3 regions of the Colwellia sp. E150_009 genome follow, and region 1 is predicted to be linked to each of the others. Evidence: predicted binding sites of a transcription regulator. Region 1 holds the regulator's gene; each other region holds the start of a gene.
What was found. The regulator FNR, encoded in region 1, switches genes on or off when oxygen is low (the NO sensors DNR and NnrR bind a similar motif). The targets are predictions, from matches to a motif close to TTGATCTAGATCAA.

Region 1 (3,293 bases):
TGGTTTACTTGGCTCTGGTCATTGTATTGCGATGTGTGGCGGCATTACTTCTATGCTTACCTCTGCTCTACCAACACCAGTCCCACATAAATATGAAAATCAACAAATTCCCGTTAATAATCAAGAAAATCCCTGTAAAGCTTACAACAAAACCATTTTAGTTATTTGTTATAATTTAGGCCGAATTACTTCTTACGCATTTATCGGTGCCATTGTTGGCTTTACTGGCTCTATTGCAGCAAAAAATCTTGGAGCCCCTCTTGCCGCCTTACGCATAATTTCTGCAGTTTTCATGATCTTACTTGGTTTATACCTCGGACAATGGCTAATGTGGCTAAACCGCATTGAAGCGTTAGGGAAGTACTTATGGCAATATATCTCCCCATTAGCCAGTAAGGCCATTCCAGTCAATTCACCTGCCAAAGCTTTATCACTAGGTGTTATTTGGGGCTGGTTACCTTGTGGGTTAGTTTATTCAACGCTGACTTGGGCTTTAGCAAGTGGTAGTATAGTTTCAGGGGCAAGCATTATGCTTTTTTTTGGTCTAGGAACATTACCTGCCCTGTTAACCCTTTCTATTGGCATGACTAGTATGAAAAAGCACCTAATCAAGCCACTTGTAAGACAAACAATGGCATTAATTCTAATATCCTACGGTATTTACAGTTTTATTGTTGCATATCAACAAATGTTCTAATACCATAGTCTAGTCCAAGGAATTAGAGCAAATACCCTTATGCTGTAGTAAGGGTATTTAAAAACAATCTATTTCTCTAATATTAATGAGTAATCTATGCCAAAGAATAGTTGCCCTGGTACACAGCATATTAAGTGTCAAAACTGTAGCATTAGTGAACTTTGTCTCCCTTTCACGCTAAATAATCAAGAGCTAGATAGCCTTGATGAAATAATTGATCGTAAACGTCCATTTCATAAAGGTGATAAAGTGTTTACTGATGGTCAAGAAATGCACGCACTTTATGCTATACGTTCCGGTACATTTAAAACCTTCACTGTAAATGAGCAAGGTGAAGAACAAATCACAGGTTTTCATTTAGCAGGTGATTTACTCGGCTTTGATGGAATTGCTGATTCAGAACATAAAAGTTTTGCCCAAGCACTAGAAACATCAATGATCTGTGAAATTCCGTATAATAGTTTAGACAAGTTATCAAACACTATGCCTAAACTTAAAAAACAAGTTTTGCGTTTAATGAGTAATGAAATTCGCACTGATCAAGAAATGCTAACTTTATTAAACAGAAAAAATGCTGAACAACGAGTTGCTACTTTTTTAGTTAGTTTAAGTGACAGGTATCATGCTAGAGGTCTATCCTCTTCTGAATTCCGTTTAACCATGACACGCAGTGATATTGGCAATTATATTGGTTTAACCGTTGAAACAATCAGTCGTTTATTAAACCGCTTCCATAAAAATGGTTTAATAAAAGTTGATGGTAAGCTTATTACCATACTCGACATTGATGAATTAATAGATTGCTCTGAGCTATAAAATACTTTTAGCGATAAACTTATAGTTAAGCTACTATTAAAATATTAAAAAAATTGATTTAAAACAAGCATTAATTCTTCATTTTTGCTATAAACATAGGTAGGCTTTACTTAATTTATAGCAAAGGTGAGAGTTATCATGAATACCTATCAAAACATTTTGGTTGTTATTGACCCAACAACTAACGATCAAAAAGCATTAAAAAGAGCAATTGATTTAGCCATCAGCATCGACGCGAGTGGTAATAAGGTTAATGTTACGGCCTTTTTAAGTATTTTCGACTTCTCTTATGAAATGACCACAATTCTCTCAAGTGATGAACGTGATGTAATGCGCCAATCAGTAATCAAAGATAAAGAACTTTGGCTTACTGACATCATTAGTGATTTAAATCCTGAGATTAAAATAACGAGCCAAGTTGTTTGGCATAACCGCCCCTTTGAAGCCATTGTTGAGCGTGTTATTCAAGAAAAATACGATCTTGTAATTAAAGGCACTCATCAACATGACAAACTAAAATCCGTTGTATTTACACCTACTGATTGGCACATATTACGAAAATGCCCCTGCCCAGTACTACTTGTAAAAGAGCATGAATGGCCAAGCAATGGTAATATTCTCGCTGCAGTTAATGTTGGCAGTGATGAAGCAGAACACCACTCACTCAATCTAAAAATAACACAAGAAGCCAAACAATTAGCACAACTTATAAAAGGTAATGTCCATTTAGTTAATTCATTTCCTGGTACGCCTGTTAATATTGCTATTGAAATACCTGAGTTTAATTCAACTGAATATAACGACACCATGCTTAAGCATCACGAACAAGCTATGATCACTCATGCAAATAAGTTTGATATTAGTATTGATAACACACATGTTGAAGAAGGTTTGCCCGAAACAGTCATCGAGCACGTAGCAACAAAAATTGATGCTGAGCTAGTAATATTGGGCACCATAGGTAGAACAGGTATATCAGCAGCTTTAATAGGTAACACCGCTGAACACGTTATTGATCAACTTGACTGTGATGTATTAGCACTAAAACCTGATGGCTATGTTTCACCGCTAGAATAATTATTATCCAAAAAAACATATCATAGCAAGGGGCTGACTACAGGCCCCTTATGACAATATCCCCTATAGTATCAACTAGCTTTAAAAGTATAAAAGTCCTATAATACCTCGAAAAATAATGCGCCGCAAAATCGATGGCGTAAAATCTATCACTTTACATTCTGCGTACTAAAGAATCTGCAACATGAACTCTACCCGCTTAACAGCCGTGCAAAAATCTCAACTATCAAAATTAGAAAAACGCCTACGTCATAATGTTGGTCAAGCCATAGCTGAATACAATATGATTGAAGATGGCGATAAAATCATGGTGTGTTTATCAGGCGGTAAGGACAGTTATGCCTTACTTAGTATTCTAATGAAATTAAAAGAATCCGCGCCAATTAATTTTGAATTAATCGCGGTAAATTTAGATCAAAAACAACCTGGTTTCCCTGAACATATTCTGCCTCAATACTTAGACAGCTTAGGTATTGAGTACCATGTAATAGAAGAAGATACCTACACCATAGTAAAAGATAAAATTCCTGAAGGAAAAACCACCTGTAGTTTATGCTCAAGACTGCGCCGTGCTGTACTTTATAAAACAGCCAAAAACTTAGGCGCAACTAAAATTGCCTTAGGACATCATCGTGATGACATGATTGAAACCTTGATGCTAAATATGTTCTATGGTGGAAAAATGAAAGCTATGCCAGCCAAA
Region 2 (3,293 bases), on a different contig from region 1:
TCAGAATGGCTTGAATATCGCAGAGAAACAGTGCGTCGACGCTTGCAATATAGACTAGATAAAGTATTGGCACGCTTGCACATTTTAGACGGTTTATTAATAGCTTATTTGAACATTGATGAAGTTATTGAGATTATCCGTAATTATGATGATCCTAAAATAGAATTAATGTCGCGTTTTAATTTATCTGAAATTCAAGCGCATGCCATATTAGAGATTAAGTTAAGACAATTAGCTAAATTAGAAGAAATAAAAATTCGCGCAGAGCAAGATGAATTGCGTGAAGAACAAGACTATTTAGAAAAAATTCTTAATTCAAAAGCACGCATGAATACGCTAATGAAAAAAGAAATCCTCGCCGCAGCTAAAGAATATGGTGATGATCGACGCTCTAAATTAGTAGAGCGTAGTGAATCTAAAGCGTTAACTGAAAAAGATCTTGTGCCAAGTGAACCTGTTACAGTTGTTGTATCAGATAAAGGTTGGGCACGGTGTGCTAAAGGGCATGATATTGATGCAACAACATTAAGCTATAAAGCTGGTGATAGCTATCTTTGTTCAGCCAAAGGACGAAGTAATAGTCCTGTCGCTTTTATTGATTCATCAGGGCGAGCATTTACGACAGATGCTCATACGTTGCCAACAGCAAGAAGTCAAGGCGAGCCGTTAACAGGGCGTTTTAATTTAGCCGCAGGTGAAAATTTTGTTCATTGTGTCATGGCAAACGACGACATGAAATACCTACTTGTGAGTGACGCGGGTTATGGTTTTGTTACTTCTTTTAGTGATATGATTAGTCGGAATAAAAATGGTAAGGCACTGATTTCTCTACCGCAATCTGCAAAAATATTAACACCGCAATTGATTGAATATATTGATACTGATGCATGTCTTGCTATTACTACAGAAGGGCGAATGTTAGTTTTTCCTGTGAAAAACTTACCTGTACTGAGTAAAGGTAAGGGTAACAAAATTATTAATATACCTTCAGCAAGAGCTAAATCTCGAGAAGAATATGTCACCTTACTTGCCATTGTACCAGAGGGGGCTTCAATAACCCTACATGCAGGTCGCCGTAAACTTACCTTAAAAGCAATGGATATTGATCATTACCGTGGAGAAAGAGGACGTCGAGGTAATAAACTTCCGCGCGGGCTGCAACGTGTAGATCAAATTGAAATTGAAGCTCCTAATATAATTTCTGACGAAAAATCTGTGGATGATTTATCAGCAAATGAAGAGGTAATGCCTAATGAGGGCTCTTTATAACAACAGAGTGAGCACTTAATCGTATTTTAATGGGTTGCATCAATGTTTCTTGATTAATGTCAATTATAATACAAACAAGCTTTGTTTTGATTGTGCATTGTATCATTTAAGCGTAGAATGATAACAATAGTAATTCTCATTAAGGGTTTTTGTTTGTTGTTTGAGCATACTTCATTAACTGTACTTAAAAATACATTTATTGAATTACACCAATATATGGTACGACTCAGAACAGGCTTTGAGAATATTTGATTAGGTGTTTAATAGTTTTTTATTTATAAATAAAAAACTATGGTAACTAAAGTAAAGGTAAATAAGGTGAAAAAATGACCTTAGTTGATGTAGCAAAAAATCAAGTTGTAAAAATAAGTGCCTTACCACTTGATGAAACTTTGTCGGCACTTTTATTAGAGCAAGGCTTTTGTTTGCGTACAGAAGTGGCTTTAGCTCATAAAGCTCCCTTTAATGGTCCGTTAGCTTATCGACTTCATAATACAAAAATAAGTCTACAGCGCTCTGTGGCTGAGCAAATTCAAGTTACTACTAGTTAATTTGAATTTGCCCTATGGCTTACATATCTATAAAGACTAACCGAAGCCACCTTAAATATTTTTTATATGAGTTTTTTTCATGAGTTGTTGTTCAAATTCCCCTGTGTGTACAGAAGCCGTTATCCCCGCTAAAGGTTCACATTATGCGTTGGTTGGTTTTGCTAACTCGGGCAAAAGTACCTTATTTAATTTATTAACATCACGTCAAAAAAATGGGCGTAAACAAAATGTTGGTAATTTCTCTGGTGTTACTGTGTCGGCTAAAAAGTCACCGTTTAAGTTAGGCCAAGTTGATGCCTTTCTTTCGGATTTACCAGGGTTAAGTTCACTAACCCAGCGCGGGGAACAAGGTCAGGATCTCACTATTTCTCAGCAATTTATACAAAATAATAATATAGATTGTTTGATTAACGTTATTGATATTAGTCAAATAAGCCGTCAGCTTTACCTTACTACGCAATTGCTTGAGTTGGGTGTGCCGATGATTATCGTGCTGAATAAAGTTGATAGAAAAACACATCAATGGGTTGATACGAATAAGCTCAGCGAAGAATTGGGATGCCCTGTTGTTGCGACCAGTGCACAAGATAAAAAATCATTAGCCTTAATAGAAAAAACAATTTTAACGTGTGATTTGAATAAACAATCGAATGTTACCAACATTGAACAGAAAGCTGAAGGCCTGTCAGCCATTCAAGCAAGACAAAATTATGTAGCAGACATTATTGGCCGTGTAAGTACCTCTGGTGGGGGCGCACGTCTTTCAGACTCATTAGATAATATTGTGTTGCACCCTATTATTGGTGTACCCGTATTTTTAGGCATGATGTATCTACTCTTTATGTTTGCAATAAATGTGGGCAGTGCCTTTATTGATTTTTTTGATATTTTAAGTGGCGCTATATTTGTCTCATATCCGTTGCATTTTCTTGAACCTTTGGGCTTACCCCAGTGGATTTTAACTATCATTGAAGGTGTCGGCAGTGGTATACAAACCGTTGCGACATTTATACCTGTTATTGCTTGTTTATTTATTGGTTTATCTTTACTTGAAAACTCAGGTTATTTAGCGCGTGCAGCCTTTGTGGTTGATAATGTCATGCAAAAAATTGGTTTGCCTGGCAAGGCATTTGTCCCCTTAATTGTGGGATTTGGTTGTACGGTACCTGCGGTTATGTCTGCTAGAGTACTTGATAGTGAAAGAGAGCGTATAACCACTATTATGATGTCGCCATTTATGTCCTGTGGTGCTCGTTTGCCTGTTTATGCATTATTTGCTGCTGCATTTTTTCCAGATAGTGGTCAGAATCTAGTATTCCTTTTGTATTTAATTGGTATTGCTGCTGCTATTTTTACTGGCTTTTTATTGAAAAAAACGGTGTTATCTGGCACAAGCTCTCTTAATATTATGGAATTGCCGCCATATGAAATACCGCACCTAAAAGCAATCAGTAAACGTGTATGGCAACGTAC
Region 3 (3,293 bases), on a different contig from region 1:
ATGAAGACTTTTGTGATAAATACACCAGTCTATATTCAAAACAACACCAAGCTTTTACCCAATTTAAACAAGAACAAGGTGAAAATTTACTTAAATTTGCTACTTTCGACGCTCTGTATGAATATTTTAGATCTATTAATGAGCATGCATATGGTTGGAACGATTGGCCTTTAGCATACCAACAAGAACAAAGCCCTGAAGTTACTCAATTTAAAAACCAATATAAAAATCGTATTGATTATTTTTGTTTTATTCAATGGTTAGCACATTGTCAATTGGCTAATGTAAAACAAGTAGCACACGCTAATAAAATGAAAATTGGCTTGTATTTAGACTTAGCCGTTGGTTGTGATGGGTCAGGTGTCGATGTTTGGTCAGATCAACACTTGTATGTTGCTGGCGCATCAATTGGCGCGCCACCCGACGCAATGAATGCTTTAGGGCAAAATTGGGGATTAACACCAATGAACCCCGTTGCATTAAAAGCGAAAGGTTATCTACCTTTAGTGAATGCTTTACGTAACAATATGCAATATGCAGGTGCACTGCGTATCGACCATATTTTAGGCTTAATGCGTCAATACTGGGTTGCACCCAATATGGCCGCGGACGAAGGTATGTATATTTCGTTTCCATTTGATGAAATACTCAGAATTATCGCGTTGGAATCTCAGCGAAATAAATGCATTGTTATTGGTGAAGATCTAGGTAATGTACCTGATGGTTTTAGTGAAATAATGCACAACGCGGGTTTATTATCTTTTAAAGTTATGTTTTTTGAACGTTGGGAATCGGGCTTATTTAAACGTCCCGGATTATATCCTGAACAATCAGTGGTAACTATTGCTACCCACGACACACCAACATTAACTGGTTGGTGGCAAGGGCGCGACTTACAATGGCGTGAACAACTAAAGCTTTACCCAACAATAGAAGCTGGAGAACACGAGCGAAATAACCGTGCAAGCGAAAGAGCAATGCTTATTGACGCGCTAAATGACATGCAAGTGATTAATATGGCAAAAGCGCCTGTGCAAAATCCAGCAACCATGTCTACCGAATTAAGCGTAGCGGTACAAAAATATTTGGCTGCTTCCCCAAGTCACATTCAATTAATTCCTCTTGAAGATGCAATTGAATGCGAAGAACAAGTAAATATACCGGGTACAATTGACGAACATCCTAATTGGCTACAAAAGCTACCTGTTTCATTAGAAAATTTGTTCGAAACAAACTCTGTTAAAGCTATAGTTAACGCAATGAAACTAGCAAGGCCAAAATAGCTAATGACATTATATAGTTTAAATTAATAATCATTTTCTTTAATAAGTGTAATAGTAATAATTAACATTGATTTAAATCAAACTAAGTTTTCTATTATTTCGTATGCTTATTTTAATTATTCTCCAGATAAATATGAGTACTGTTATGACCCCAGTTAATACAATATTATATGCTACAGATCTAGGCAAACATACACGACCTGCTTTTCGTATGGCGGTAAGTCTTGCTAAACAAAATAACGCGAAAATTCACTTTTTATATGTTATTGAACCAATGAACCCGAACACAGCTGCAATTATTAATTCTTATATGGCAGAAGACACTGTTGAGAGTTTATACCAACGTTCTATTGATGATTTACACAAAAAAATTAAAGAACGCATTGATAAATTTTGCATGGAAGAATTAGATGGAGCAGAATTTCCTGGCGGTAAGCCTGTTGCAGATATTATTGAAGGCTCACCAGCTTCAACAATCATTAAAATAGCCGAAGAGAGAAATGTTGACATGATTGTGATGGGAAGCCATGCCCACAGTGTTTTAAACAACTTGTTTATAGGTTCAGTTGCAGACAAAGTTGTTAATAGATCAACAAAACCCGTGCTACTCGTACCACTTAAAAGCGACTAGGTTTTATTTACTCGGTTTAATAAGCTATTCCCCTACAAAATAGCATTTAACAATTCAATATTAAACCTTTTTAAACGGCATAAATGACAACGCTGTTTGACAGATTTCTGTCATTCTAGCGTTATCATGATATACCCGTTCTATTACTGCTATACCGCGGGTTAAGGCAACTAGATAGCGTGCAGTTGATTGTGCATTTCCTATAAATTGTTGATCTTTTATTGCCTGTTCTAGACGCATTTTAATAATAACTTCTAGGCCATCAAGAAAGCGCGTAAGGCATACATGAATATCAGGGCATTTTTGTGCCGCTTCCATAATTGCACGCGTACTAAAACACCCTTTTTCTTCTTGATCACTGCATAAACGATTTGCAATTGTTTTAAATAATTGAGTAAATGCTTTTTCAGCATCAGAATCCTGTAATTCATCTTCAATAAATTTCAAAAAATTATCTGTATAATAACTAAAAGCTTTGAAGAAAAGCATATTCTTATTCTGGTATGCATTGTATAAACTTCCTCGTTGCACGCCTGTTTCTTTAGCTAAATCAAGCATAGTAGTGGCATTAAAGCCTTTTTTTGAAAATACATTAATAGCAATATTTAATACTTTTTCTTCGTCAAATTTACGTATACCAACCATCGTTTCTCTACTTATTTACATGAGTGGATTTTCATATTTACCTATCTTAACTTATTGTTGACATTACTGTCATTTTTGACATACTTGTCAAGGATGGCATTTACAATATATACTTCACAAATAAGACTGAAATCTTTTGCCTCATATATCAAACCCACTTTAAGCAAACCCACTTTAAGGAAATATTATGCCCATTACTCTTTATGAATTATCAGGCTCAGATCGTAGTCAATTTTTTTCTCCACATTGTTGGAAAACAAAACTCGCGTTAGTACATAAACAACTTCCTTTTAAAACAGAAGCCGTTTGGTTTACTGAAAAAGAAAAATTTGCCATGTCTAAACAATCTTTATTACCTGTAATTTCTGATGGCGAAAGTATCATTAATGACTCCTGGACTATCGCTGAATATTTAGAAGATAAATACGCCGACTCACCACGTTTATTTGCTGATGATGATGTGAAAGAAAAAGCTGATACATTCAATCAATGGGTATCAACTGTGTTGTCTAAACATATTCCAGGCATTCTTATTTTAGAGCTTTATAATTTACTTGCTGAACAAGATAAAGAGTATTTTCGTCAAACAAGGGAAGACCGTCTTGGCACTAGTTTAGAAGCGTTTGCCGCAACACCAGAAAAGCACATTCAAGGGTTACAAAATGAATTGGCTTCAGTAAGAGAAACATTAAGCACACAAAACTATTTGGGTGGTGATGAACCTGATTATCGTG

Region 2: ACE1OF_RS03935 (FeoA family protein) is a predicted target of FNR. The motif match lies at 1,319-1,332, and genes of this name have one in related genera.
Region 3: ACE1OF_RS05155 (universal stress protein) is a predicted target of FNR. The motif match lies at 1,351-1,364, and genes of this name have one in related genera.

The regions. Positions count from the first base shown of each region.
Region 1 is NZ_JBHFOM010000015.1:5,546-8,838, reverse strand. Features, by position in the region: gene ACE1OF_RS08740 (sulfite exporter TauE/SafE family protein) at 1-697, shown strand, start outside; gene fnr (fumarate/nitrate reduction transcriptional regulator Fnr) at 794-1,513, shown strand; gene uspE (universal stress protein UspE) at 1,652-2,590, shown strand; gene ttcA (tRNA 2-thiocytidine(32) synthetase TtcA) at 2,775-3,293, shown strand, end outside.
Region 2 is NZ_JBHFOM010000005.1:93,403-96,695, forward strand. Features, by position in the region: gene parC (DNA topoisomerase IV subunit A) at 1-1,269, shown strand, start outside; gene ACE1OF_RS03935 (FeoA family protein) at 1,596-1,820, shown strand; gene feoB (ferrous iron transport protein B) at 1,900-3,293, shown strand, end outside.
Region 3 is NZ_JBHFOM010000007.1:48,706-51,998, reverse strand. Features, by position in the region: gene malQ (4-alpha-glucanotransferase) at 1-1,283, shown strand, start outside; gene ACE1OF_RS05155 (universal stress protein) at 1,429-1,914, shown strand; gene ACE1OF_RS05150 (TetR/AcrR family transcriptional regulator) at 1,975-2,559, opposite strand; gene ACE1OF_RS05145 (glutathione S-transferase N-terminal domain-containing protein) at 2,747-3,293, shown strand, end outside.